DNA from 3 places in the Xanthomonas tesorieronis genome. Region 3 is predicted to be linked to each of the others. Evidence: predicted binding sites of a transcription regulator. Region 3 holds the regulator's gene; each other region holds the start of a gene.

Region 1 (9,471 bases), 2.3 Mb from region 3:
GAGCGGCCCTGCGGCCAGCGCGGCATGCCGGTGCGGATGCCGGCGGCGCCTTCCAGCGCCAGCGCGGTGCGGTCGCGATACAGGTAGTAGCCCGGCGCGGGCGTGAAGCGCAGCAGCAGCGTATTGCCGTCGCCGACGATGGCTTCGAAGCCGAACGCCTGGTCCGACGGCAGCGGCAAGCCTTGCACGGCGCCGGCACTGGCGCCGAACAAGGGCTTGGCGGCCGGGCCGGCCGCGCCCGGCGCACTGCCCGGCAGCGGCGAGGTGGGAGCCGCTGCCGCGCCGGCTTCGGCCGCCGGCAGTGCCACGTTGAGCAAGCGCTTCTGCGGCGGATAGCACACGCCGGCGTCGGCGCAGCCCTGGTAGCGCACTTCCACCTGCAAGTTGGTCGTGGCCGGATCGGCGACGCCGCTTTGCACCGCGTTCAACTCGCCGCGATAGGTTTCCACCTCGCCGAAGTACGGGTCGGTCTTCTTGTGCCCGGCCGGCAGCTGCACGGTCGGGTTGGCCTTGAAGCCGCTCAGCACCCGCACCGCGATCCGGTGCCGGTACAGGTAATAGCCGTCGGCGATCTTCCAGTGCAGTTCGATGCGGCCGCGCTCGGGCGCCTGCGCGCTCAGCACGAAGGCCCGATCGACCGGCAGCAGATCCTTTTCGCTGATCGCCAGGGCGGGGAAGGCGGCCAGGGCCAGCAGGCACAGGGCAGCGATACGGTGCAGCACGGTCATCGGCTTACGGTTCCTCACGGGTTTCGGCGTACACCCACTGCAGGTAGGCGGGCAGGCCGCCGGCGACCTCGACCTCGATCAATTCGGGGACGTCGAAGGGGTGCAGCTCGCACAGCCGCTGTCGCAACGCGGGGATGCGGTCGGCGGCGGTCTTGATCAGCAGCAGCACTTCCTCCGCCTGCTCCACCACGTCCTGCCAGCGATACGTGGCGTGCACGCCGGGCAGGCGGCTCACGCACGCGGCCAGGCGTTCTTCGACCAGGACCTGGGCGATCCGCGCGGCGCTGGCCGGATCGGGGCAGGTGCTGAACAGCAGGCGGAGGGGTGGGGGCGAAGACATGCGGCCGACAGTATAGGGACGCCGGCAGGGCTTTGCCGGGCCTGGTTCGGGCATGGGTGCGCGCTTGCGGGCGCGCGGTTGCAGGCCCGCGCGGGATGGCGTGGAACGACGCGGGCCGGGCATGGCGCGGGACCGCGCTGCGGCGAAGGATGCGTCGCCGGGACATACACGGTAGCCTGGCGGCGATTGAGGGCGGCGGGCAGGAAACCAGGCCGCGGCCGCGCCGGCTTTCGCGCGGCGGCGGCCATCTTCCGCTGAGCGCCGATGGCATGCGCGACGCCGGATGGCCCGAGGCCATCCGCGCCGCGCGCTGCATGCTCCGGCGCGCCGCCGTCGGCGCGCCGGAGATCCGGTTCAGTTGAGCAACTGGCAGCTCGCCGGCTTGGCCGAGGTGAACAGCGAGGAGGTCGCCCACTCCGGGTGGTCGATGAACGGATTGCGATTGCCCTGGAAGCTGTACACCACTTCGTTGCGGGCACGCTCGGCATCGTCCGGCGGATCCTGCTGGCTCCACGCGATCAGCGTCGACAGCAGGCCCATGTAGGCCGGCGAGGCCGAGGTCTGCACGATCTTGCTGCGGTCGTCGGTCAGTTCCAGGTCCGGCTCGGACTGCCCGGTGGCCGCGTCGGTGCCGCCTTCGTAGCGGATCGCCATGTACATGACCGCGCGCGCCATGTCGCCCTTGCGGTGGTTCCACACTTCGAAGCTGCCGCTGTTGCCGTCCGGGGTGCGCACCCAGTTGGAATTGCCCGGATAGCTGCCGCTGCCGCCGCCGAAGCCGGCGTTGGCCTCGGTGATGCGCTCGCCGCAGTTGCTGTCGCAGTTCGCGTACGGCTTGTTGCCGCGGTCCGCGTTCCAGGTGGAATCGGTCAGGTACAGCATGTGCGTGTCGGTGTAGGGCGCGTAGGGCAGGCCCTTGTCGCCGGTGGCGCTGCCGAAGCCCAGCGAGTTCGGCCAGCTGTGCTCGCGGTTGTACTTCAATCCGCTGCCGCTGCCGGCGCGGTCGGTGACCTTGGCGTAGCTGCGGTTGCGGTAGGCGTCGAGGATGCGCCCGCTGTTGTTCGGGTCCTCGTCGGCGATCTCCAGGATGGTCCAGGTGCTGGTGCCGGAGCTGCTGCTGTACGGGTAGACGGTGTGGCCCTTGATCGTCTCGTGCAGCGAGCAGCGCAACTGGCTGGCGTTGGAGGTGTTGACCCGCGCGTAGTAGCCGCTGGTACCGCCGCCGCTGCCGCTGGCGACGCTGAAGGCGATGCTGCTGTCCTGCGCCGGATGCGCGCCGCCGGCGTCGCTCACGCGCGCGGCCAAGATGCTCAGGCTGCAGCTTTCGCCGGCGGCCAGGGCGGTGTTGGTGGAAATCGCGAACTGGCTGCCGCTGCTCGGGTAGCTCAGCGCCACCGTGCCGGACTGGCTGCAGCTCAGCCCGAACGCGCCGCTGGCCAGGGTCACCGCCTCGCTGAAGGTCACCGCCAGGTCGCCGGCGGCGGGAAAGTTGCTGGCGCCCTGCGCCGGGGTGGTCGCGGTCACCGACGGCGCGGTGTCGCTGCTGCCGCCACTGAAGGTCTGGCCGCTGTTGCAGGCGCCGAAGCTGCTGGCCGAGCTGCCGGCCCAGGTGAAGTCGGAGGCGGCGCTGCCGTTGCTGCCGCGCAGCTGCAGCGAGGTGCCGGCCGCGGTGCTGTGGCTCTCGCTGACCGGCAGGTTCTGGCTGCTCAGGCCGGCCGCCGGGCCGCCGCCGCCGGTGATCGCGCCTTCGTAGCTGAGGAACTGCACCACCTGGCCGTTGCCGTCGACCAGCGCCAGGCCGTCGTTGGGGCCGTTCTGCACGCCGTTGCTGGCATAGCCGACGGTGGCGATGCGCACCTGCCCGCCGCAGGTGACCAGGTTGCCGGCCGGCACCGAGGTGGTCGCGTAGACGGTGGCGGCGCCGGGGCTGCTGCCGTTGTACAGGTAGACCTTGTAGCCGCTCAGGCTCTCGCCGGCGGTGGCGACGATCTCCACGCCCTCGCCGGTGTCGCCGGCGGCGGTGGCATCGTCGTAGTGCAATTCGTTGATGAACACGGCGGCCTGGGCGGGGCCGGCCAGGGCCAGCAGACAGGCGAGAGGTAAGGCAACGGCGGATGGCTTCATCGACAACTCCTTTTGGATGGTCCCCCCTGGGTCTGCGAGACTAGCCTGCCTCTGTGACAGCGTTGCGGAATCCGGGTACCAGTTCCGGGCCCGGGCTGGCCCGTGCGCGAAATTTTTTGCATCCCCGCCCTTGAAAGGGCGGCGGCCAGCACCACATCAAGCGCATCCCGGCGTACCGGGTTTTTTCGCGAGCGTTGCTAGCACTCGTCACATGCGAGTGCTAATATCGCCAGCCTTTCCTAGACCAATCAATCACTTAAGAGGGTCTCACTCAATGAGCATCAAGCCGCTTCACGACCGCGTCGTAGTCAAGCCGATCGAAGCCGACGAAATTTCCGCCGGCGGCATCGTGATCCCGGATTCGGCCAAGGAAAAGTCCACCAAGGGCGAGATCGTCGCCATCGGCAGCGGCAAGCCGCTGGACAACGGCAGCGTCCGCGCGCCGGCGGTCAAGGTCGGCGACAAGGTCATCTACGGCCAGTACGCCGGCTCCAGCTACAAGGCCGAAGGCGTCGAGTACAAGGTGCTGCGCGAAGACGACATCCTGGCGATCGTGGGCTAAAGCCCCCGATCGCGGGATTCGGGAGTCGGGATTCGGGATTGGTAAGGCGCTAGGCGCCGCGCGACCCGACATCTCCGCCCGAATCCCGCTCTAGCGAATCCCTAATCACCAATCACGAATCCCGGAGTTACACACATGGCTGCCAAAGATATCCGTTTCGGTGAAGACGCCCGTTCGCGCATGGTGCGCGGCGTCAACATCCTCGCCAATGCCGTCAAGGCCACCCTGGGCCCGAAGGGCCGCAACGTCGTGCTCGAGAAGAGCTTCGGCGCGCCGACCATCACCAAGGACGGCGTCTCCGTCGCCAAGGAAATCGAACTGGCCGACAAGTTCGAGAACATGGGCGCGCAGATGGTGAAGGAAGTCGCGTCCAAGACCTCCGACAACGCCGGCGACGGGACCACCACCGCCACCGTGCTGGCGCAGGCGCTGATCCGCGAAGGTTCCAAGGCGGTCGCCGCCGGCATGAACCCGATGGACCTCAAGCGCGGCATCGACAAGGCCGTCGTGGCCGCCGTGGCCGAGCTGAAGAAGATCAGCAAGCCCACCGCCGACGACAAGGCGATCGCCCAGGTCGGCACCATCTCGGCCAACTCCGACGAGTCGATCGGCAACATCATCGCCGACGCGATGAAGAAGGTCGGCAAGGAAGGCGTCATCACCGTCGAGGAAGGCTCGGGCCTGGAGAACGAGCTGGACGTGGTCGAGGGCATGCAGTTCGACCGCGGCTACCTGTCGCCGTACTTCATCAACAACCAGCAGAGCCAGTCGGCCGACCTGGACGACCCGTTCATCCTGCTGCACGACAAGAAGATCTCCAACGTGCGCGACCTGCTGCCCGTGCTGGAAGGCGTGGCCAAGGCCGGCAAGCCGCTGCTGATCGTCGCTGAGGAAGTGGAAGGCGAAGCGCTGGCGACCCTGGTGGTCAACACCATCCGCGGCATCGTCAAGGTCGTGGCGGTCAAGGCCCCGGGCTTCGGCGACCGTCGCAAGGCGATGCTGGAAGACATGGCCGTGCTGACCGGCGGCACCGTGATCTCCGAAGAAGTGGGCCTGGCGCTGGAGAAGGCGACCATCAAGGACCTGGGCCGCGCCAAGAAGGTGCAGGTCTCCAAGGAGAACACCACCATCATCGACGGCGCCGGCGAGACCACCGGCATCGAGTCGCGCATCAAGCAGATCAAGGCGCAGATCGAAGAGACCTCTTCGGACTACGACCGCGAGAAGCTGCAGGAGCGCGTGGCCAAGCTGGCCGGCGGCGTGGCGGTGATCAAGGTCGGCGCTTCGACCGAGATCGAGATGAAGGAAAAGAAGGCGCGCGTCGAAGACGCCCTGCACGCGACCCGTGCGGCCGTGGAAGAAGGCGTGGTCCCGGGCGGCGGCGTGGCCCTGGTGCGCGCGCTGACCGCGATCGGCGAGCTGAAGGGCGCCAACGAAGATCAGACCCACGGCATCCAGATCGCGCTGCGCGCGATGGAAGCGCCGCTGCGCGAGATCGTCACCAACGCCGGTGAAGAGCCGTCGGTGATCCTGAACCGCGTCAAGGAAGGCACCGGCAACTTCGGCTACAACGCAGCCAACGGCGAGTTCGGCGACATGGTCGAATTCGGCATCCTGGATCCGACCAAGGTGACCCGCTCGGCGCTGCAGAACGCCGCGTCGATCGCCGGCCTGATGATCACCACCGAAGCGATGGTGGCCGAAGCGCCGAAGAAGGACGAGCCGGCCGGCGGCGCCGGTGGCATGGGCGGCGGCATGGGCGGCATGGGCGGCATGGATTTCTGATCCGCGCCGGCGCAAGCCGACCTGCAGTACGCAACCGAGAGGAGCCCCGCAGCGATGCGGGGCTCTTTTTTTTGCGCGCGCTTCGCAGTGCGGCGGCGCCGGAACGCGGCGCGCGTAGCGGTCGCGTGGCGGTGCGGCAGCCGCCGCGGCGCAGTAGCTGGAAGGATCCGGCGTATGCGTTCGATTTCCAGAGGCCGGGATTGGCGATTCGGGATTGGGGATTGGGAGACGTCGCGAATCGCTGGGGCCTGTGGGCTTTGCGACTCCCCAATCTCCAATCCCGAATCCCGGCTCCATCCAGTTGCATCAGCAACTGTGGCGCCCCCCAAAATCCTGTGCTATCAATGCATCCCATGAACGCCAACCGCAGCTTTTATTTTTGGTACTACGGTTTTCCGATGCCGCTGGCGGAGGAAGGAATGCGTTCACCCTGAAGGACACTTCAGCCGCATCCCCGAAAGCCGCCAGCGAACCTGGCGGCTTTTTTCATGCCGCCGGACCTGGCCCCCCACCCAGAACCCGACGAGAGATTTTCCATGGCCCCGCATACCGACGATCTGCGCATCCGCAAGATCGAACCGCTGACCCCGCCCGCCCACCTGCTGTCGCTGCTGCCCTGCGACGAAGATGCCTCGCAGACCGTCGCCGCCTCGCGCGCGGCGCTGCACGAAATCCTGCACGGCCGCGACGACCGCCTGGCGGTGGTGATCGGCCCGTGCTCGATCCACGACCCGGTGGCGGCGATGGAGTATGCGCAACGCCTGCGCCCGCTGCGCGACACCTACGGAGACGCGCTGGAAATCGTGATGCGGGTGTACTTCGAGAAGCCGCGCACCACGGTCGGCTGGAAGGGCCTGATCAACGATCCCAACCTCGACGGCAGCTTCGACATCAACAAGGGCCTGCGCCTGGCGCGCGGCCTGCTGCGCGACATCAACCGTCTCGGCCTGCCGGCCGGCGTTGAATTCCTCGACATCATCTCGCCGCAGTACATCGCCGACCTGGTGGCGTGGGGCGCGATCGGCGCGCGCACCACCGAAAGCCAGGTGCACCGCGAACTGGCCTCGGGCCTGTCGTGCCCGGTCGGGTTCAAGAACGGTACCAGCGGCGACGTCAAGATCGCGGTCGATGCGGTCGGCGCGGCCTCGCATCCGCACCATTTCCTGGCGGTGACCAAGGACGGGCAGACCGCGGTCGCTACCACTACCGGCAATCCCGACTGCCACGTGATCCTGCGCGGCGGCAAGCTGCCCAACTACGACGCGGCCAGCGTCGCTGTGGCCGGTCAGGTGTTGGAGAAGGCCGGATTGCCGGCACGGTTGATGGTCGACGCCAGCCACGCCAATAGCGGCAAGAACCCGGACAACCAGCCGAAAGTGATCGAGGACATCGCCGCGCAGCTGGAAGCCGGACAGACCCGCATCGTCGGCGCGATGGTGGAGAGCCACCTGGTCGGCGGCCGCCAGGAGCTGGTGGAGGGTCAACCGCTGCGTTACGGGCAAAGCATCACCGATGGCTGCATCGATTGGGACAGCTCGGTGCAGGTGCTGGAGCGCTTGGCGCAGGCGGTGCGCGCGCGGCGCCAGGCGCGGTTGTCGCAGGCGGCCTGAGCGGCGCAGCGCAGCGCGGTGGCACAGGCAGCGGGCTGGCGCTCGACGCCTGTCGCGCGAAGGACTCGCCGCACTTCGATGCCCGCCGCGTCCGAGAAGCGTCAACACCACACAGCAGGGGTGCGCTCGTATGCCCCTCTGCCGCTCTTCTGTAGGAGCGGCTTCAGGGCACCTCTAATAACTCCATTTCTGAAGCTGCACGCTGCGCGTGGCGATGGCGTGTTCTTTTTTCTGTCGCGGCTGAAGCCGCTCCTTGTATCTGGACATGACGCCGTTAGGACGTTATGTCTTCCGACTGATCATCGGAGGAGGTGCGGGAAGTCCAGTCGCTCCTGAAGCTTCGAGCTTGTGCTGTAGATCGGCTCCCGCCCTCCACATGCTGGCCCACGGTGTCCGAACGGTATCCAGAGTCCGCCCTCGGCGTGAACTCGCATCCACAAGGCAGGACCGGGCGCAGCGATGATCGTGATCCCCATCCGACGGAGGAATTCTCATGTCCCCAGTCGTCGGCATCGACGTCGCCAAACGCAGTTTCGACCTGGCCATCGACCTGGCCAACGGCAAGTACCGCACCAAGGCCAAGCTACCCAACGATCCGAAGGGCTTCCACGCCCTGCATGCGTGGTTGCGGACCCATGCGCAGCCGGACAGCTGGATCGTCATGGAAGCCACCGGCACCTATCACGAGGCGCTGGCCGAGTTTGTCCATGGGGAGGGCTATCGCGTGTGCGTGCTCAACCCGGCGCAGATGGCGCTGTATGCACGCAGCCAGCTGACCCGGGTCAAGACCGACCGCAGCGATGCCAAGCTGATCGCCAGCTATGGCCTGCGTCACCGGGAGTCGCTGCGGCGCTGGCAGCCCGATCCGCCGGCGCTCAAGCAGCTCAAGGCGCTGGTGCGGCGTCGGGACGACCTGCTGCAGATGCTGCAGATGGAGCGCAACCGCCTGGACGTGGCTACACTGGTGGTGCGCGACTCGATCCTGGAGAACATCGGCCAGTTGCAGGCGCGCATCGCGCAGATCGAACGGGCCATCGACGATCATATCGACCAGGATCCCACCTTGCGCGGGCAGCGCGAGCTGCTGGTCAGCATCGACGGCATCGCCGACACCAGCGCGGCCTTGATACTGGCCGAACTTGGCAACGTGGACCGCTTCGCCCGCGCTTCGGCGGTGACCGCCTTTGCCGGGCTCAACCCACGCCTGCAAGAGTCCGGCAAGCGCCAGGGGCAGGTTTGCATCTCCCGCACTGGCTCCCCGCGCCTGCGTGCTGGCCTGTTCCTGCCGGCCTTGGTCGCCATGACCCACAATCCGGTCGTCCGTGCGCTGAAGCAGCGCATGCGACAACGCGGCAAGGCCAACAAGCAGATCATCTGCGCCGCCATGCGCAAGCTGCTGCACATCGCCTATGGCGTGCTCAAATCACGCACACCCTTCGATCCTCAAAAGGCCATTGCCTGTTAGGCCGGAAGACGGTATCTACACATGCGCGCGGTGCTCTTGTAGGAGCGGCTTCAGCCGCGACAGAAGGACGAAGTGGCCATGATGCCAAGGCGTCCATGAAAAACGCGGCCACAACACCACCGTCTACCGCCATGCCTTTGACACTCCACGGCATCTGGAACGTCTCGATGCCGGAACCTGCAGGCTGGGCGTGTCGGCGTCTCGCAAGTGCATCGACATGCTTTTAGGGTTTATTAGAGGCGCCCTTCGGCCGCGACGAACGAAGGACCGATCGGTCCGATTCCGATGACAGCGGGGTGAGGTCTCTCTCGCGTCGCGCGCGGAAGGCGGCGCGCGTCTTCGCATGCAGCTTCAGCTACGAGATGCCGACGATGCCGGCAATGGGCTGGGGGGAAGTGTCCGACGCGGCGCCATGTGCGGATCGTCCAAGCGGTATCGATCGCGTGGCGGTTTACACATAACGTCGGAGTGTCCGCTGCGTGTCGCCCAAAAAAGACCCGGCCGTGCCGTCGAATCCAAAGGGAGAGAGCCTCTTCATCGACGGCGTCCGGCCGGTGGTGAATTTATGCGCCCGTGCCGTGGCGACGGTTTGCCGGCGTGTGCCAGCGGCTGGCAAGGTGTTGGGGTTGCGTTAAAACCAGTTGTGCATCGATTCAGCGCGTTGGCGCCGGCGGATCAGCGGCCCGCACGCAGGCCATGGCGTATGCGCCTTCGGGCGCGGAAGGCTAGGGCGTGTCGCCGACCGCGCTCAGGAACGCCAGCTTGCGCGCGCGCGGCAACTGCTTGATCGCCCACTCCGCGCGCGAGGCGGCCGCGCGATCGGGGTAGGCGCGGCTGGCGAGCAGGCGCAGCGGCGG
Region 2 (9,471 bases), 1.7 Mb from region 3:
GCAGCAGTCGCGCGACATCAACGTGTTCCTGAAGACCGACGTCGATGCCGCCGCGGCCACTGCGCTGGCCGCGACCCTGCGTGGCCGTGCCGACGTCGCCGCGGTGGCGCTGCGCACGCCCGAACAGGGCATGGCCGAGCTGCGCGACAGCGCCGGGCTCGGCGAGGCGCTGGACGCGCTCGACGACAACCCGCTGCCGACGCTGCTGATCGTCACCCCGGCCGCGGCCGACGATGCGCAACTCGCCGCCTCGCTGAGCGCGCTGCCGCAGGCCGACCTGGTGCAGCACGACGCGCTGTGGCGCAAGCGCCTGGACGGCTGGCTGCGCTTCGGCGAGCGCCTGGTGCAGGTGCTGTCGGTGCTGCTCGGCGCCGGCGCGGCGCTGGTGGTCGGCAACACCGTGCGCCTGGATATCCAGTCGCGGCGCGAGGAAATCGGCGTGCTGCAATTGCTCGGTGCCAGCGACGGCTTCATCCGCCGCCCGTTCCTTTACCTGGGTGCCTGGTACGGCTTCGGCGCCGGGGTGCTGGCGCTGGGCCTGCTCGCCGCCTCGCGGCTGGCGCTGGGGCCGCCGCTGGCGGAACTGGCCGACAGCTACGGCAGCCATTTCGCGTTGCACGGGCTGGACGCCTTGCACTCGGCGTTCGTGTTGCTCGGCACCCTGTTGCTGGGCTGGCTCGGCGCCTGGTTGGTGACCGGCCACTTCCTGCGCCAGACGCGTCCCACCGATACCTGAGGCGCGCATGTCCCGGCACGAGCTCAAGCACCTGATCAGCGACGCCCCGCGGGTGATGGTCGTGGACGGCTCCAAGCTGGTGCGCAAGCTGATCGCCGATGTGCTGCACCGCGAACTGCCGGACGTGGAAGTGGTCGGCTGCGCCAGCATCGCCGAGGCGCGCGCCGCGCTGGAGGCCGGTCCGGTGAACCTGGTCACCACCTCGCTGGCGTTGCCCGACGGCGACGGCCTGGCCCTGGCGCGGAGCGTGCGCGAGGCCGCCGGCCAGGCCTACGTGCCGGTGATCGTGGTCTCCGGCGATGCGCAGCAGCATCTGGTCGAACGCCGCTTCACCGAATACGTCACCGACTATTTCGACAAGGCGCTGGGCCACGAGGCGCTGGCGACCTTCATCCGCGGCTACGTGCAGCCGCAGCCGGTGGCCGGCGCCACCATCCTCTATGTCGAGGACAGCCGCGTGGTGGCCGAGGCGACCAAGCGCATGCTCGAGCGCCAGGAACTGCACGTGGTGCACGTGCTGACCGCCGAGGACGCGTTCGCGCTGCTGACCGCCGAATCGCTGGGCCGCACCACCCGCCGCATCGACCTGGTGCTGACCGACGTCACCCTCAAGGGCGAACTCAACGGTCGCGACGTGGTGCAGCGCATCCGCATCGATTTCGCCTACGGCAAGCGGCGCATGCCGGTGCTGGTGATGACCGGCGACAGCAATCCGCACAACCAGTCCGAGCTGTTGCGCGCCGGCGCCAACGACCTGGTGCAAAAGCCGATCGAGGAGCGCCTGCTGGTCACCAAGGTGTTGTTCCAGTTGCGCCTGGCCAAGCTCAACGACACCGCCGTGACCTTCTGACCGATCGATCCGCCGGACCCGCATGAGCAACGAAGACGACGCCCGCATTCAACTGGAACCCTCGTGGAAAGCGCAGGTCGGCGACTGGCTGCTGCGCCCGGAGATGCGCGAACTGGCCGCCTTCCTGCGCAAGCGCAAGGCCGCCGGCGCCCGCGTGTTCCCGCCCGGGCGGCAGATCTTCGCCGCATTCGACGCGACCCCGTTCGACCAGGTGGAGGTGGTGATCCTCGGCCAGGATCCGTACCACGGCTATGGCCAGGCGCATGGGCTGTGCTTCTCGGTGTTGCCCGGGGTGCCGGTGCCGCCGTCGCTGCTGAACATCTACAAGGAGATCGAGGACGACCTGGGCATCCGCCGTCCCGATCACGGCTGCCTGTTGCCGTGGGCGCAGCGCGGCGTGCTGCTGCTCAACGCGGTGCTGACGGTGGAGGAAGGCCGCGCCGGCGCGCACCAGGGCAAGGGCTGGGAGGGCTTCACCGACCATGTGGTGGAAACCTTGAACCGCGAGCGCGAAGGCCTGGTGTTCCTGCTGTGGGGCAGTTATGCCCAGGCCAAGGGCAAGGTCATCGACACCCGCCGCCACCGCGTGCTGAAGGCGCCGCATCCCTCGCCGTTGTCGGCGCACCGCGGCTTCCTGGGCTGCAAGCATTTCTCCGCGGCCAACGACTACCTGCGCCGCCGCGGCGCCGCGCCGATCGACTGGAGCCTGCCGCCGCGCGCGGCGCTGGACGCGGCCTTGGCCGGCGCCTGAACCGCGGTTCGACGGCGTCGCCCGGGCGCGCCGCGTGTACGCAAATTTCGCGGTCCGGGTGCTAGGTTAGGCGCTCGTAACCGGTTACGCCCGCCTTCCCCAGCGTTCCAGTGGCTTCTGTCACAGTTCGTTTCCTGATTCGAATGTTCTACAAACAGAACGCAGGAACTTTTTACTGTACCCAGCAGTCTAGTTAGTTGACTGCTAAGATGAGCCCTATGAGCCAGACCATACCTGCCACCGCGCTGGTGGCCAACAACCTCCCGATCCCCAGTCCGCTCGGTTCGCTGGATGCCTATATCGGCGCCGTGCACCAGATTCCGGTGCTGACGTCCGAAGAGGAACGCGCGCTGGCGGTGCGTTACCGTGACCAGGAAGACCTGGATGCGGCGCGCGAACTGGTCCATTCCCACCTGCGCTTCGTGGTCCATGTGGCCCGCGGCTACAACGGCTACGGCCTGCCGCTGGGCGACCTGATCCAGGAAGGCAACATCGGCCTGATGAAGGCGGTCAAGCGCTTCGACCCGGAAATGGGCGTACGCCTGGTCAGCTTCGCGGTGCACTGGATCCGTGCCGAGATGCACGAGTACATCCTGAAGAACTGGCGCATCGTCAAGGTCGCCACGACCAAGGCGCAGCGCAAGCTGTTCTTCAACCTGCGCAAGTCCAAGACCCGCCTGGGCTGGATGAACGCGGCGGAAGTGACCGCAGTCGCCAAGGACCTCAACGTGTCCGAGCGCGAGGTGCTGGAGATGGAGTCGCGCCTGTCCGGTCGCGATATCGGCTTCGATGCGCCGTCCGACGAGGACGACGACCACGCGCCGCCGTCGCCGGCCGCGTATCTGATGGCCGCCGAGGAAGATCCCTCGCAGGCCTACGAGCGCGCCGACAGCGAGGACAACCAGCTGCAGCTGCTGCGCGAAGGCCTGGCCGAACTGGATGCGCGTTCGCGCGACATCATCAAGCGCCGCTGGCTGGATGCCGACAGCAAGATCACGCTGCAGGAGCTGGCCGACGAGTACGGCGTATCCGCCGAGCGCATCCGCCAGATCGAAGCCAACGCGCTGAAGAAGATGAAGGCGTTGTTCGTGGCGTGAGTGCGGCGCGCAGTTGCGGATGATCGATCCGCCAAGCAAAAAGGCCCGGTTTTCCGGGCCTTTTTCGTTGCGTCTAGGCGTGCGGAGACCGGCCGTGCCGACGCACGGCGCGCAGTACCGGTCACGGCTCCGGCGGCGGCCGCGCCACCGGCAGGTGCCAGCCGTAGCGGATCGCCATGAAGCGCAGGCCGAAGCACAGCGTGGCGCCGATCGCCAATCCCCACGGCTGCGGCAGGTGCAGGACGTGCGCCGCGGCGACCACGCCGCCGCCGAGCAAGGCCGCCACCGCGTACAGCTCGGCCTGCAGCACCACCGGCGTGCGCGCCACCAGCAGGTCGCGGACGATGCCGCCGCCGATGCCGCTGAGCATGCCGAGCAGGGTCGCGCTGAGCGGCCCCAGGCCGAACGCCAGCGCCTTGCTGGTGCCGTACACCGCGAACAGCGCCAGGCCGAGCGCATCGAAGAGTTGCACCGGGTTGCGCAGGCGCTCGACCGTGTTGTGGCTGTAGAAGGTCAGCAAGCCGGCCAGGCAGGCGACGCCGAGATAGCGCGCATCGCCGAGCGCGGCCGGCGGCGTGGCGCCGATCAGTACGTCGCGGGCGATGCCGCCGGAGACCGCGGCCGCGCACGACAGCACCAGCACGCCGAACAGGTCCAGCCGATGGCGCACGCCGACGGTGGCGCCGCTGATCGCGAACACGAAGGTGCCGAGCAGGTCGAGCAGGAACAGGAAGGTCGCCAAGACGGCACTGCGCAGCGGCAAAGGGCGGCTAGGATCGCAGCCCCGCCGCAGGGTGTCACGCGGCCGGGGGCGGCTCCGGCGCGGCCGGTGCGGACTCGGCCGTGCGTGCGTCGTCGCCGAGGATGATGCGCGCCGCGCGCTGGTAGCTCCAGTACGCCCAGGCCCAGTTGAGCAGCACCACCAGGCGATTGCGGAAGCCGATCAGGAAGAACACGTGCGCGGCCAGCCAGAACCACCAGGCGAGCAGGCCCGACAGCTGCAGGCGGCCCAGGTGCACGATCGCGGCCATGCGCCCGATGGTGGCCAGGTTGCCGTAGTCGGCGTAGCGGAACGGCGCGTCGCCGGGTTCGCCGCGCAGCCGTTTCAGCAGGTTCTCCGCGACGTGCCGGCCCATCTGCTTGGCCGCCGGCGCCACGCCCGGTACCGGCTTGCCGTCGGCCTGCTGCAACGCGGCCAGGTCGCCGGCGACGAACACCTCCGGATGCCCGGGGATGCTCAGGTCCGGTTGCACCTGCACGCGGCCGCTGCGGTCCAGCGGCACGTCCAGGGTCCGCGCCAGCGGCGAGGCGGCCACGCCGGCGGCCCAGACCACGGTGCGCGCGGGCACGAAGGCGCTGCCCAGCCGGTAGCCGCTGGCGTCGATGTCGGCCACCGGCACGCCGGTCAGCACTTCCACGCCGAGCTTCTCCAGTTGCCGTTGCGCCTTGGCCGACAGCCGCTCCGGGAACGAGGCGAGCACGCGCGGGCCGGCTTCGATCAGCCGCACCTTGGCTTCGGCGGGATCGATGCGGCGGAATTCGTGCTTGAGCGTATGCCGCGCGATCTCGGCCAGGGTGCCGGCCAGTTCCACCCCGGTCGGGCCGCCGCCGACGATGGCGAAGCTGAGCCAGGCCGCGCGCGCGGCGGGGTCGCGCTCGGCTTCGGCGCGCTCGAACGCCAGCAACAGGTGGCGGCGCAGGTGCAGCGCGTCGTCCAGGGTCTTCAGGCCGGGCGCGTGCCTGGCCCATTCGTCGTGGCCGAAGTAGGCATGGGTGGCGCCGGTGGCGACCAGCAGGTAGTCGTAGTCCAGCGTCTCGCCGCCGGCGAGTTGCACTTGCCGCGCCTGCTTGTCCAGGCGCACGACGTCGCCCAGGCGCACTTCCACGTTGTCCTGCTTGCGCAGGATCTGGCGCAGCGGCGCGGCGATGTCCGGCGACGACAGGCCGGCGGTGGCGACCTGGTACAGCAGCGGCTGGAACAGATGGTGGTTGCGGCGGTCGATCAGGGTGATGCGCAACGGCGCCTTGGCCAGCGCGCGCGTGGCCCACAGCCCGGCGAAACCGCCGCCGACCACGATCAGGTGCGGTACGGGGGCGCTAGCCATACGGGGCTCCAGGCAGACACGAGGCGCAAGCGGTGGTCGCGACGCTGGCGACGGCCGCGGACGTTGCGTCCGCGTGGTGCGGCGCAGCGCCTTGGTGCACATGGCGGTCGAGGCGCCGTGCAGGAACTGGGGGCTGGAACGGCATGGCCCTATAGTAACGCGATGGCAGGCGCAGTCAGGGACGCAGAGGGCGCATGGTAATGCGAGCGACAGCAACGGATCGGCCTGTGGTTGCGCCTGTCGCGGCGACGCCGTCGCGGCTGGGCGGCCTGCTGTTCGCGCTGAAGACCCGCGTGCTGCAGCTGCGCCGCGCGCTGCGCGATCTGCGCGGCGGACCGCGCCGGCATCGCCGCGATGCGGGACTGCCGATCGTCGCTGCGACGGTGTCCGAATCGGTGACGCCGTTATGGCCCGAGTCAGAAGAAACGTCGCCGCTGCTGGTCGCCGGCAAGATCCATAACCTGCGCGTGGCCGCGCGCAAATTGCACGGAATCGAAGTGCCAGCGGGTGCGACCTTCAGCTTCTGGCGGCAACTGGCCCGGGCCACGCGCCGGCGCGGCTTCGCCGCCGGGCGCGAATTGCGCGAAGGCTGCCTGGTGCCGTCGATCGGCGGCGGCCTGTGCCAGCTGTCCAATGCGATCTACGACGCGGCGTTGCGCCAGGGCCTGCAGATCGTCGAGCGGCATCGGCATACGCAGGTGATCGCCGGTTCGCTGGCCGAGCGCGATCGCGATGCGGTGGTGTTCTGGAACTACGTGGATCTGCGCCTGCGCGCGGATTCGGCGTGGCGCCTGGAAGTGTGGCTGGATGGCGATGACCTGCACGTGCGCATCCTCGGCGGCGCGCCGGCCGTCGCCGCGTTGCCGCTGCTGCCGCTGCGGCGCACGCCGGCAGCGGCCGCGGCGAACGACTGCACGCGCTGCGGCCGCGAGGCCTGCCATCGGCATGTGCCGGCCAGCGCGCAAGGCCTCCGCCGCACCTGGCTGGTGGACGAGGACTGGCCGGAATTCGCCGACGACCGCCGGCGGCGCATGCAGCCGGGCGACCGGGTGCTGGCGCTGCGCCGGAGCAGCTTCGCCGCGCTGCAGGCGGCCTTGCTGCAACGCTGGTGGCTGCGCCGCGGGCTGCCGTTGCCGCAGGTGCGGCAGCGTGCGCAACGCATCCGCCTGCGTGCGCTGCAACGGCAGCTCGGCGCGCAGGACGTCGAATTGGTGGTGCCGCAGAGCCTGTTGCCTGGTCTGTGGCTGGCCGGCGAACTGCAGGGCCGGCGTTGGGACGTGTGCATGACCGCCTTGCCGATGCAGGTGCTGCAGGCGCGCCTGGACGCGGCCGCGCAACGCCATCCCGACAGCGCCACGCTGCGCGATTTCCGCGCCGATCCGCTGCTGGTGGAGGCCGAGCGCGCGGCGCTGGCGCAGGCGCGGCACTGGATCACCCCGCATCGCGAACTGCTCGCCCTGGCCGGCAGCCGCGGCATCGCCCTGCAATGGCGGCAGCCGTTGCCGCCCGCTGCGGCACCGCCCGGCGGCGACGGCGATGGAGCTGGCGCTGGCGCTGCCGCGCAGGTGCTGCTGGCCACGTCGGCGCTGGCGCGCAAGGGCGCGTTCGAACTGCGCGAGGCGTTGCGCGGTTTGCCGGTGCAGTTGCTGTTGCCGCCGGGCGCGCAGGAAACGCCGCAGTTCTGGAGCGGTTTCGATGTGCGCCGGGTCGCGTCGATGGCCGCGGGCGTGCAGGCGGCCGCGGTGGTGGTGCTGCCGGCCTGGATCGAGCAACAGCCGCGTGGCGCACTGCTGGCCCTGGCGCTGGGCAAGCCGGTGATCGCCACCGCGGCCTGCGGTCTCGGCGCGGACGACGGTGCCTGGCGCTGCGTGGAAGCTGGCGATGCGGTCGCGTTGCGCGCTCAGTTGCTGGACGCGCTGGCCACACGCAGCTGAGCGATCGCGGCGCCGCGGCCAGGCTCAGTACAGATCCTGCGGATCCACATCCAGCGACCAGCGCACGCGCCGCGCCTGCGGCAGCGCGTAGATCGCCGGCACCGCGGCGTCCAGCACCGCATGCAGCGCGCGTCGGGTCGGTGCCGACAGCAGCAGCTGGGTGCGCTGGAAGCCGGCGCGGCGCGGCATCGGCGCCGGCATCGGCCCGAAGCGTTGCACCTCGGCCTGCTCCGGCAGCAGCGCGCGCACCGTGCTGAGGAAGGCGTTGGCGTGTTCGACCTGCTTGGCCTCGGCGCGCAGCAGCGCCAGGTAGGCGAACGGCGGGAAGCCGGCCGCTTCGCGCTGCGCCAGTTCGGCTGCGGCGAAGGCATGGTAGCCGCCGTGCACCAGGGTTTCCAGCAGCGCATGGCCGGGATGGTGGGTCTGCAGCCATACGTCGCCCGGGCGCGCCGCGCGGCCGGCGCGCCCGGCGACCTGGATCAACTGCTGCGCCAGTTTCTCGCTGGCGCGGAAGTCGGCCGAGAACAGGCCTTCGTCGATGCCGACCACCACCACCCGGGTCAGCTGCGGCAGGTCGTGGCCCTTGGCAAGGATCTGCGTGCCGACCAGGATCCCGGGCTGCGTGCCGAGCGTGGCCAGCTGCGTCTCCAGCGCGTCGCGGCGCTGGGTGGTGCCGCGGTCGATGCGCAGCACCGGCACGTCGGGGAAGGCCTGCACCAGGCGTTCTTCCAGGCGCTCGGTGCCGATGCCCTGCGGTTGCAGCGCCAGGCTGCCGCAATCCGGGCAGGCCAGCGGCGCCGGCTGGCGCGCGCCGCAGTGGTGGCATTGCAGGCGTCGGCCGCCGGCATGCACGGTCATTGGCGTGGCGTGCAGCGGAGTGCTGCAGCGCTGGCACGGCGCGGTCCAGCCGCAGTCGTGGCACAGCAGCACCGGCGCATAGCCGCGGCGGTTCTTGAACACCAGTACCTGGCCGCCGTCGGCCAGCGCGCTGCCGATGCCGGCCAGCACCTCCGGCGACAGGCCGTCCTGCAGCGGCCGCTTGCGCACGTCGAGCACGCGCACCGTCGGCGGCCGCGCATCGCCGGCGCGGCGGGTCAGGCGCAGGTGCGCGTAGCGGCCGCTGGCGGCGTTGTGCAGGCTTTCCAGCGACGGCGTGGCGCTGCCCAGCAGCACCGGCACGTCCAGCGCCTTGCCGCGCACCAGGGCGAAGTCGCGGGCGTGGTAGCGGATGCCATCCTGCTGCTTGTAGCTGCCGTCGTGTTCCTCGTCGATCACGATCAGCCCGGCCTGCGGCAGCGGCACGAACACCGCCGAGCGGGTGCCGACCACGACCCGCGCCTCGCCGCGCCAAGCCGCGGCCCAGACCCGCGCGCGCTCGTTGTCGGTGAGTCCGGAATGCAGCGCATGCACCGGCACGCCCAGGCGCGCGCGAAACCGCGCCAGGGTCTGCGGGGTCAGGCCGATCTCCGGCACCAGCACCAGCGCCTGACGGCCGCGCGCCAGACAGGCGGCGATGGCCTGCAGATAGACCTCGGTCTTGCCGCTGCCGGTGACCCCGTCCAGCAGGAACGGGGCGAAGCCCGGCGCAGCGACGACGGCGTCGATCGCGGCCTGCTGTTCGTCGTTCGGGGTGGGGCCGGGCTGCGGCTGCGGCGCCGCGGCGCTGGCCGGGACCGCGATGCGTTCGGCGAACGCACGCTTGGCCAGGCTGCGCGCGGCGCTGCGCCAGTCGTCCATGGCCTGGTCCAGGCGGTCCTCGTCCAGCGGCCCGGCGCGCAGCAACTCGGCGAAGCGGTGCGGGCGGGTGCCGGCACGGGCGCGGTGGCTGGCGCCGGCCTCGGTCAGGCGCCAGGCCCAGGCGTGGGTGTCGGGCAGCGCCTCGCCGCGGCGCAGGGTCACCGGCAGCGCGGTCGCCAGCACTTCGCCCAGCGGCGCATGGCTGTAGCGCGCCAGCCAGTGCAGCGAATCGGCCAGCTCGCCCTGCAGCAGCGGCATCGG
Region 3 (9,471 bases):
GCTGCAACTGCACCAGCACCGCGTCGAACAAGGCCGGCGTCCAGTCGATGCGCTCCACCCGCAGCACCATCCACACCTGGCAGTGGCGCAGTTGCGGCACCGCCGCGCGTTGCGCGACCAGCCTTGCCGGCGCACCGGCGTCCAGCGGCACCTCGGCCTGCAGCAAATAGACGCGGCGAGCGCTGGCCAGCACTGGTTGCGGACGCACCCCGGCCCACAGCCAGAACGCGTCGTAGCGGCGCGCCTCCACCGGCGCGGCGTTGGCCGCGCCCATCGTCATGCACAGCGCCAACAGCACGGCGCAGCGCGCGAGCGTGGCCGCGCTCACCAGTAGTACTTCAGGTCCTGCGCCCAGCTCGAGGACGGGAATTGCCGCTTCAGGCGCTGGAACCAGCGCTTGCGCTCGCCCACCGGCACGTCCTTGCCGCCGCAGTGGTTGTAGCCGCTGGGCGCATAGCAGTTGATCGCGCGATACAGCGCATACGCCCTGTCGTTGGCGGGCACGTCCGCAGCATCGATGACGCGTTGGTAGACCGGCAAACGGAAATACGCGGCACCGGGAAACTGCGAAGGCGCTCCGCCAAGCTCGGCGGCCGGCGGCGGCACGTTGATCGGCAAGTCATCCCAGTTCATGACCCGGACGAACTCCGCCAGGCACAGCTGCGCGTGCGCGTCGGCCGGGGCAGCGGCCAGCGTCTTGGCCACCGTCTCGATCGCCGGGCACGCATCCTCGCCCTGCTCGAAGGTGCCGGAGAACACCGCCTGCGGTGGCGAGGATTGCGGCAACCAGTAAGGCCCGCGCCGAGGCTCGCTGCTGTCATGCGGCACCTCGGCGAGCAGCACGCGATCCTGCAGGAACGCCTTGGGCTGGCCGCGCGAAAGTTCCTTGTACAGCAGCACAAAGGCGGCCAGTTCGCGTTCGTGCGCCGACACGGTCGGGGTCAGCGCGTGGCGGCGCAGCAGATCGGCACCGGCGGCATAGATCAGCAACTGGTCGCGGATGGCCTGGTTGACGATCGGAGAATCCGCCGCGAACACCTGGTCGAGCGCGCGGTCGCGCTCCAGGCGCCGCGCCAGCGCCAACTGCACCAACGGCTGCTGCACCCCAGGTTCGGCGCTGCCGAGCAGGCGCCGCCAGTAGGCCGCCAACGCCGGCGCGCCGCTGTCTTCCAGCGCCAGGCCCTTGAGCATGGCCGCGGCGAAGGCGACGCTGCCGCGCTTGCCCTGCCCCGTGCCGGCGTCCAGCAGGCGCAGCGCCTGTGCCGGGGACTGCGCCACGTAGTACTGGTAGCTGGCGAGCAGCAGCGCGAACAACGCCGGTTCGTCGGCGAAACGCGATCGCTGCGCCTGCAGCGCGTCCAGCGCCAGTCTACGGCCATCGCGGCCGTCGCCCGAGCGCATCGCCTTGAGATCGGCCACCGCCAGCAGCAGCGGCGTGGTCAGCGTCGCGGGAGCGGCGTTGGCCAGCAGCTTGTTGTCGATTTCCTCGGCCAGTGCCTGGTCCGACAGGCCGCGCTGCGCCGAGGGCAGGCGCAGCAAGCGTTCGTATTCGGCGGCCAGCTTCGCGGTATCGCCGCCAAGCCAGTACACGCGCCGCAGCAGGCCGCGCGCAGATGCGGCGTAGCGTCCTTGTGGATAGTCGTGCAGGTACGCGGCGAATCCCTGCTCGGCGCGCGCCAGCGCGGCTTGGTCGAACTGCGGCGGATCGCGCTGCACGCCGTACTCGTCGAAGCCATCGACCTGCCCCGCGTTGAGCGCGACCCGCCCCAGCATGTAGCGCGCCGCCTCCCTGAGCCAGGGGTCGGCCGCCTTGGCCAGCGCCTGGAAGCCCTGCGCGGACGCATCGAAGGCGCCGGCATAGAACGCGCTGGCGGCCTGCAGGTACCGCGCGAAGTCCTTGCCTGCGGCCGAGGACACGCCATCGGCCACGGCGATTTCCGCATCCGGGCACTGCGCCGGCCGCGCCTGCGCCAAGCGGGTTTTTTCCGCCGGCGGCACGCGCGTGTTCGCATTCAATGCGGCGATGAATTCGCTGCCGCCGCGCGCATTGCTGTTGCAGCGGTCCGCTTCGCCGTCGAGCGTTCCGTCAGCAGCAGTGGCCGGATCGGTCGGCGGCGGTTGCAACGCCTGGACCGCCGCCTCCCAGGTGAACGCCGGTTCGAGCGGGTCGGCAGGCACAGTGGCGGGCGCGGCATCATCGCGCATCAACAGCAACAGATTCACCCGGGTATCGTTGCCCGGCGCAAGCGCAGCGGTGTTCTGGCATCCGCTGTAATCGCCGAAGTCCAGCAGCAGGCTGGGATCGCAACCGGCATCGGAACTGGCGAGCGCGGGTGCCGCAAGGCAAGCGCACGACAGCAGCGCGGCAAGGCGGGCAAGCACGGAACGGCCGATCTGCATGGCGGACTCTGCAAACGATAGGCGCCGCGATCGGCGTGGCGGCATGTTCGCATGCCGGACTGCGCCACGGCACAGACGGCGCACGCTAGCGATGCGCCGCCGGTGCGGCCACGCCGGCATTGCGCCAGCGCGGGCCACGTGGATCAGTCCCGGAACCCCTTCAACCCACGGCGGGTGCCTTCATCGCCGCAGTTCAAGCGCTGGGATTGGGATGGAGAATTGGAGATCCGTAACAGCAGCACCGCGGCGTCCCCTCCCGCAACCGGCATTCGATTCACAAGCAATCGATCGCAATCCCGAAAACTGAAAAGGCACGTATCGGGCTCTCGCCTGCACGTGCCTCTTCCATCGGCCCAGACAATCTCGATCGCCGCTCGGGACCCGCCGTTGCGAATCCCCAATCTCCAATCCCAAATCCCGGCTCTACGACGTCATCCGATCCCAGAACCCCTTCACCCCGTCGATGAAGGTCGCCGACTTCGGCGAGTGCTTGCGCGCGTCTTCGCCAGTGAAGGTGGATTCGAACTGCTCCAGCAGCTTGCGCTGGTCGGCGGTGAGATTGACCGGGGTTTCCACCACCACGCGGCAGTACAGATCGCCTTCGCTGCGGCTGCGCACCGAACGCACACCCTTGCCGCGCAAACGGAACAGCTTGCCGGTCTGGGTCTCGGCCGGGATGCGGATCTCCGCCTCCCCGCCCAGCGTGGCCACGCGCACGGTGTCGCCGAGCGCCGCCTGGGAGATGCGGATCGGCACTTCGCAATGCAGGTCGTCGCCGTCGCGCTGGAAGATCGGATGCTCGCGCACCCGCACTTCCACATACAGATCGCCGGGCGGCGTGCCGGCCGGACCGGCCTCGCCTTCGCCGGACAGGCGGATGCGATCGCCGTTGTCCACGCCGGGCGGGATCTTCACCGACAGCACCTTGGTTTCCTCGACGCGCCCGGCACCGTGGCAGGTCACGCACGGGTTCTGCACGATCTGGCCGCGCCCGGCGCAATGCGGGCAGCTCTGCTGCATCGCGAAGATGCCGCGCTGGATCCGCACCTGGCCGCGTCCCTGGCACGTCGTACAGGTCTCGACCTTGCCGTCTTCCGAGCCACTGCCATGACAGTGCTCGCATTCGCCCAGGGTCGGAATCTCGATGCGCCGCTCGATCCCGGCCACCGCCTCTTCCAGATCCAGTTCCAGCACGTAGCCGATATCGGCCCCGCGCCGCGCCGCACGACCGCCACCACCGCCGGCACCACCGAAGATATTGCCGAAGATGTCGCCGAAGATGTCGCCCATGTCCGGGCCGCCGGCACCGCCACCGCCGCCCATGCCGTGCTCGAACGCGGCATGGCCGTGCGCGTCGTACATGCGCCGCTTGTTGCCGTCGGACAAGACTTCGTAGGCCTCCTTGCACTCCTTGAAGGCCGCCTCGGCCGCCTGGTCGCCCGGATTGCGGTCGGGGTGGAACTTCATCGCGCAACGGCGATAGGCCTTCTTCAGCTCGTCGTCATTGGCGGTACGGGCCACGCCCAGCACTTCGTAGTAGTCGCGTTTGCTCATAGGGCGGAGATTGGGGATTCGAAATTCGGGATTCGTTCAAGGCAAAAGCGGAGAGCCGAGCTCTTCCGCTTTTGCAAGCACTGCTTTGGACAGGGATGGGAGCAGGAATCGGCAGGCCAAGGGGCCTTGCCAATCCCCAATCCCAATCCCGAATCCCGGCTTACTTCTTGTCGTCCTTGACCTCGGTGAACTCGGCGTCGACCACGTCGTCGCCAGCGGCGTGCGCGCCGCCCGGGGCGGCGCCCGGCTGCTGTTCGCCAGCAGCGGCCGCCGCATACAGCGACTGCCCAGCCTCTTCCAGCGCCTTGGTCTTGGCCTCGATCTGGCCCTTGTCGTCGCCCTTCATCGCCGTTTCCAGGTCTGCCAGCGCCGACTCGACCTTGCCGATCACGTCGCCACCGACCTTGCTGCCGTGCTCGGTGATCGCGCTGCGGGTGGCGTGCAGCAGGCCGTCGGCCTGGTTGCGCGCCTGCACCAGCTCATGGAACTTCTTGTCTTCCTCGCGGTTGGCTTCCGCGTCGGCGACCATCCGCTGGATCTCGTCGTCCGACAGGCCGGAGCCGGCCTTGATCTCGACCTTCTGTTCCTTGTTGGTCTTCTTGTCCTTGGCCGACACGTGCAGGATGCCGTTGGCGTCGATGTCGAAGGACACCTCCACTTGCGGCAGGCCGCGCGGCGCCGGCTCGATCCCGGACAGGTCGAACTTGGCCAGCGACTTGTTGTAGCGGGCCTGCTCGCGCTCGCCCTGCAGCACGTGCACGGTGACCGCGGACTGGTTGTCCTCGGCGGTGGAGAAGGTCTGCGAGGCCTTGGTCGGGATCGTGGTGTTCTTCTCGATGATCTTGGTGAACACGCCGCCCAGGGTTTCGATGCCCAGGCTCAGCGGGGTCACGTCGAGCAGCAGCACGTCCTTGACGTCGCCGGCCAGCACGCCGCCCTGGATCGCCGCGCCCAGCGCCACGGCCTCGTCGGGATTGACGTCCTTGCGCGGATCCTTGCCGAAGAACTCGGCCACCGCCTGCTGCACCTTCGGCATGCGGGTCTGGCCGCCGACCAGGATCACCTCGGTCACGTCGCTGGCACGCAGGCCGGCGTCGTTGAGCGCGGTGCGGCACGGCTCGATGGTGCGCTTGACCAGATCCTCGACCAGCGCCTCGAGCTTGGCCCGGGTCAGCTTGATGTTGAGGTGCTTCGGGCCCGACGCGTCGGCGGTGACGTACGGCAGGTTGACTTCGGTCTGCTGCGAGGACGACAGCTCGATCTTGGCGCGCTCGGCCGCATCCTTCAGGCGCTGCAGCGCCAGCGGATCCTTGCGCAGGTCGATGCCCTGGTCCTTGTTGAATTCTTCGACGAGGTAGTCGATGACGCGCTTGTCGAAGTCTTCGCCGCCCAGGAAGGTGTCGCCGTTGGTGGCCAGCACTTCGAACTGCTTCTCGCCATCGACGTTGGCGATCTCGATGATCGACACGTCGAAGGTGCCGCCGCCCAGGTCGTACACCGCGATCTTGCGATCGCCGCCCTGGCCCTTGTCCAGGCCGTAGGCCAGCGCCGCGGCGGTCGGCTCGTTGATGATGCGCTTGACGTCCAGGCCGGCGATGCGGCCGGCGTCCTTGGTCGCCTGGCGCTGGCTGTCGTTGAAGTACGCCGGCACGGTGATGACCGCCTCGGTGACGGTCTCGCCCAGGAACGCCTCGGCGGTCTTCTTCATCTTCTCCAGCACCTGCGCGGAGATTTCCTGCGAGGCCAGCTTGCGGCCGTCGGCAGTGGCCACCCAGGCGTCGCCGTTGTCGTGCTGGACGATGCCGTAGGGAACCAGGCCGATGTCCTTCTGCACTTCGGCGTCGGTGAACTTGCGGCCGATCAGGCGCTTCACCGCGTAGAAGGTGTTCTTCGGATTGGTGACCGCCTGGCGCTTGGCCGAGGCGCCCACCAGCACTTCGCCGTCCTTGGTGTAGGCGACGATCGAGGGCGTGGTGCGGTCGCCTTCGGAATTTTCGATGACGCGGGCCTTGCCGCCGTCCATGATCGCCACGCACGAGTTGGTCGTGCCCAGGTCGATGCCGATGATCTTGCCCATTGGATGACTCCTGAAAATTTCTGGTGTCCGGCCGCTGCCGGGGTCTGGTTCGGATATAGGGATGGCCGCAGGCCATTCAAGCCATTACCGCAAATTAGCGTTCTGCCGCGGCCGCGCCCGATTCAGGCGCGGACCGCCGGCGGCGCGTCAATCGTGCTTGGCGACCACCACGAGCGCCGGCCGCAGCAGGCGATCGTTGAGCAGGTAGCCCTTCTGGAACACCTGGATCACGTGACCGGGGGCGACGCCGTCGGCCTCGGCCTGGCTGATCGCCTGGTGGTGCTCTGGGTTGAACGGCTGCCCGGTCGGATCGAGCAGGGTCAGGCCGTTGTCGGCGGCGACCTTGAGCAGTTGCTTGTAAGTAAGTTCCAGGCCGTCGCGCAGCGGGCTGGGTTCGCTGCCGGCCGCGCTCAGGCCGGCGTCCAGGCTGTCGAACACCGGCAGCAGGTCGCCGAGCAGGCGCTCGTTGGCGAACTTGCGCGCCTGCTCGACGTCGCGGGCGATGCGCTTGCGCTGGTTTTCCAGGTCGGCGCGCTCGCGCAGCGCGTCGGCCTTGACCAGCGCCAGCTCGCTGCGCAGGGTCTCGATCTCCGCCTGCAGCGGATCGGACGCGGGCTGCTGTGCCTCGGACAGATGTTCAGAATCGAATTCGGGGTGGTCTTGGTTCATTTCCGGTTCCCTGGCGGATGATGCACCCGCCCTACCGGACCACCTATGTGGGCGTGCGCAGCGGATTCAAGATGCTGTGTTGCATTTGGGGGAATGGGGAGACGGGAATCGGGAATGGGAAAAGCGGGCGGCAACCCCGGCTTCGGGGCCAGTTGGACGCCCCTGCCTTGCACGCTAGCGCTCGGTCGGCGGGGTCGGGTCCAGGGCGGCGCCGAGGACCTCGGCGGCGGTCTGTACCAGCGGGATCACCCGGTCGTAGTCCATGCGCTTGGGGCCGATCACCCCCAGCACGCCCAGCACCTGGCCGCCGGCCATGTACGGCGCGGTGACCAGCGACACGCTCTCCAGCGGCACTACCCCGGTTTCCTCGCCGATGAAGATGCGCACCCCCGGCGCACGGATGGTGCGCTCCAGCAGCTGCAGGATCTCGCGCTTGCTGGCGAAGATCTCGAACAGCTCGCGCAGCCGCTCCAGGTCCGACAGGTCCTGCACCCCCATCAGCTTGGTCTGCCCGGCCAGCACCATGTCGTCGCCGGCCGGCGCCAGCGCCTGCTCGGCCAGTTCCACGCTGTGCGCCAGCAGCAGCTCCATCTCGTCGCGGGCGTGGCGCAGGTCGCGCAGCAGGCTGGCGCGGATATCGGCCAGCGCGCGCCCGGCGAAATGCCCGTTCAAGTAATTGGCCACCCGCTCCAGCTCGGCCGGCTCGTAGGCCTTGCGCGGTTCGATGACCCGGTTCTGCACCTCGTTGTCGGCGAACACCAGGATCGCCAGCACCCGGCGCGCGTCCAGCGGCACGAAGTCGATATGCCGGAACGCGAACTGCTCGCGCTTGGGCGCGCTGACCACGCCGACGAAATGGGTCATCGCCGACAGCAGTTCCGAGGCGCTGCCGAGCAGCGCCTGGGTGCCGGCGGCGCTGCTCATCTCCGCGCGCAGCCGCGCCACCTCGCCTTCGCCGGGCGGGCGCATCTGCACCAGGCTGTCGACGAACACCCGGTAGCCGGTGGCGGTGGGAATGCGCCCGGCCGAGGTGTGCGGCGAGCTGAGCAGGCCGGCGTCCTCCAGGTCGGCGAGGATGTTGCGGATCGTCGCCGGGCTCACGTCCAGTCCGGCGTGGCGGGCCAGGGTCTGCGAGCCGACCGGTTCGCCATCGCGGATGTAGCGCGAGATCAGCGTGCGCAACAGCTGCCGGGCGCGTGGGTCGAGCGAAGAGTGGACCGGAGAGGCGCGCATTGAATCAATCCGTGAGACTGGACACTAGATAATGGCTGCATGCCGGCTTGGCAAGTCATTGGCCCACCTACCCGCGCATGCTAGCGTTGCGCGGCCCTGGATTTGCGACCCCCATGCTCAGACATCTCTCGATCAAGGATTTCGCCGTCGTCCGCGGCACCGAACTGGAATTCGGCCCTGGCATGACCGTGGTGTCCGGCGAAACCGGCGCCGGCAAGTCGCTGATGGTGGACGCGCTCGGCTTCCTGTCCGGGCTGCGCGCCGACAGCGGCGTGGTCCGCCATGGCGCCGACCGCGCCGAACTGTCGGCCGAATTCGCCGTACCCGACGCCGCGCCGGCGCGCGCCTGGCTGCGCGAGAACGAGCTCGACGACGACGAACAGTGCCAGCTGCGCCGGGTGATCCGCGCCGACGGCGGCTCGCGCGCCTGGATCAACGGCCGTCCGGTGACCCTGTCGCAGCTGGCCGAACTGGCCGGGCACCTGGTCGAGATCCATGGCCAGCACGAACACCAGGCGCTGCTGTCGCGCGGCAGCCAGCTGGGCCTGCTCGACGCCTACGCCCGCAACGATGCCGAACGCGCCGCGGTGCGCGCCGCCGCCGCGCGCTGGCAGGCGTTGCTGGCCGAGCGCGAAACGCTACTGGCGCAGGGCGACGTGTCCGACCGCATCGGCTTCCTCGAACACCAGCTGGCCGAGCTGCAGCGCGAGGACCTGGACCCGGCGGCGATCGCCGCGCTGGACGCCAACCATCGCCGCCAGGCCCACGCCGCGGCGCTGATCGGCGCCTGCGAGGGCGCCGCACAGCGGCTCAACGGCGACGAAGCTCCGGCGGTGCTGGAACTGCTGCAGCAGACCCGCCACGAACTCGGCAAGGTCGGCGAATACGAGCCGCGCCTGGCCGAGGTCGAAGCGCTGATCGACAGCGCCACGATCCAGCTGGAAGAGGCGCTGGCGCTGGTCGACCGGGTCCGCGACGACCTGGACGCGGACCCGGCGCAATTCGAGGACATGGAACGCAAACTGGGCCGGCTGCACGACCTGGCGCGCAAGCACCGGGTCACCACGGACACCCTGGGCGAGCACCGCGACGCGCTGCTGGCCGAAGTCGAAGGCCTGCGCGGCGCCGGCGAACGCCTGGACGTGCTGGATGCGGAGATCGCCCGCGCCACCCAGGCCTGGCGCGACGCCGCCGCCGCGCTCAGCGGCACCCGCCGGCGCGGCGCGCAGGCGCTGTCGCGCGATACCACCGCGCTGATCGGCGAACTGGGCATGGGCGGCGGACGCTTCGAGATCCAGCTCGAGCCGCACGAGACCGAGCGCCCCGACCCGGCCGGTGCCGAGCGCGTGGAGTTCCTGGTCGCGGCCAATGCCGGCCAGCCGCCGCGCGCGCTGCGCAAGGTCGCCTCCGGCGGCGAGCTGTCGCGCATCTCGCTGGCGATCGAGGTCGCCGCACTGGGCCTGGACGCGGTGCCGACGATGGTGTTCGACGAGGTGGACTCGGGCATCGGCGGCGCGGTCGCCGACATCGTCGGCAAG

The links. Region 3 encodes HrcA, which represses chaperone genes, less so after heat shock. Its sites were predicted from a motif close to TTNGCACTCNNNNNNNNNGAGTGCNAA; they were not measured.
Region 1: AB3X08_RS19700 (co-chaperone GroES) is a predicted target of HrcA. The motif match lies at 3,390-3,416, and genes of this name have one in related genera.
Region 2: rpoH (RNA polymerase sigma factor RpoH) is a predicted target of HrcA. The motif match lies at 2,519-2,545, and genes of this name have one in related genera.

The regions. Positions count from the first base shown of each region.
Region 1 is NZ_CP162490.1:4,624,348-4,633,818, reverse strand. It holds gene AB3X08_RS19720 (protein-disulfide reductase DsbD family protein) at 1-728, opposite strand, end outside; gene cutA (divalent-cation tolerance protein CutA) at 733-1,068, opposite strand; gene AB3X08_RS19710 (hypothetical protein) at 1,164-1,430, shown strand; gene AB3X08_RS19705 (endonuclease) at 1,423-3,192, opposite strand; gene AB3X08_RS19700 (co-chaperone GroES) at 3,467-3,754, shown strand; gene groL (chaperonin GroEL) at 3,890-5,539, shown strand; gene AB3X08_RS19690 (3-deoxy-7-phosphoheptulonate synthase) at 6,076-7,149, shown strand; gene AB3X08_RS19685 (IS110 family transposase) at 7,643-8,614, shown strand; gene AB3X08_RS19680 (GIY-YIG nuclease family protein) at 9,340-9,471, opposite strand, start outside.
Region 2 is NZ_CP162490.1:640,030-649,500, forward strand. It holds gene ftsX (permease-like cell division protein FtsX) at 1-736, shown strand, start outside; gene AB3X08_RS02875 (response regulator) at 744-1,586, shown strand; gene ung (uracil-DNA glycosylase) at 1,609-2,337, shown strand; gene rpoH (RNA polymerase sigma factor RpoH) at 2,556-3,434, shown strand; gene AB3X08_RS02890 (trimeric intracellular cation channel family protein) at 3,556-4,176, opposite strand; gene AB3X08_RS02895 (NAD(P)/FAD-dependent oxidoreductase) at 4,232-5,539, opposite strand; gene AB3X08_RS02900 (VanW family protein) at 5,767-7,473, shown strand; gene AB3X08_RS02905 (primosomal protein N') at 7,498-9,471, opposite strand, start outside.
Region 3 is NZ_CP162490.1:2,308,474-2,317,944, reverse strand. It holds gene AB3X08_RS09885 (DUF3142 domain-containing protein) at 1-328, opposite strand, end outside; gene AB3X08_RS09880 (hypothetical protein) at 325-2,400, opposite strand; gene dnaJ (molecular chaperone DnaJ) at 2,824-3,954, opposite strand; gene dnaK (molecular chaperone DnaK) at 4,115-6,031, opposite strand; gene grpE (nucleotide exchange factor GrpE) at 6,179-6,700, opposite strand; gene hrcA (heat-inducible transcriptional repressor HrcA) at 6,875-7,933, opposite strand; gene recN (DNA repair protein RecN) at 8,047-9,471, shown strand, end outside.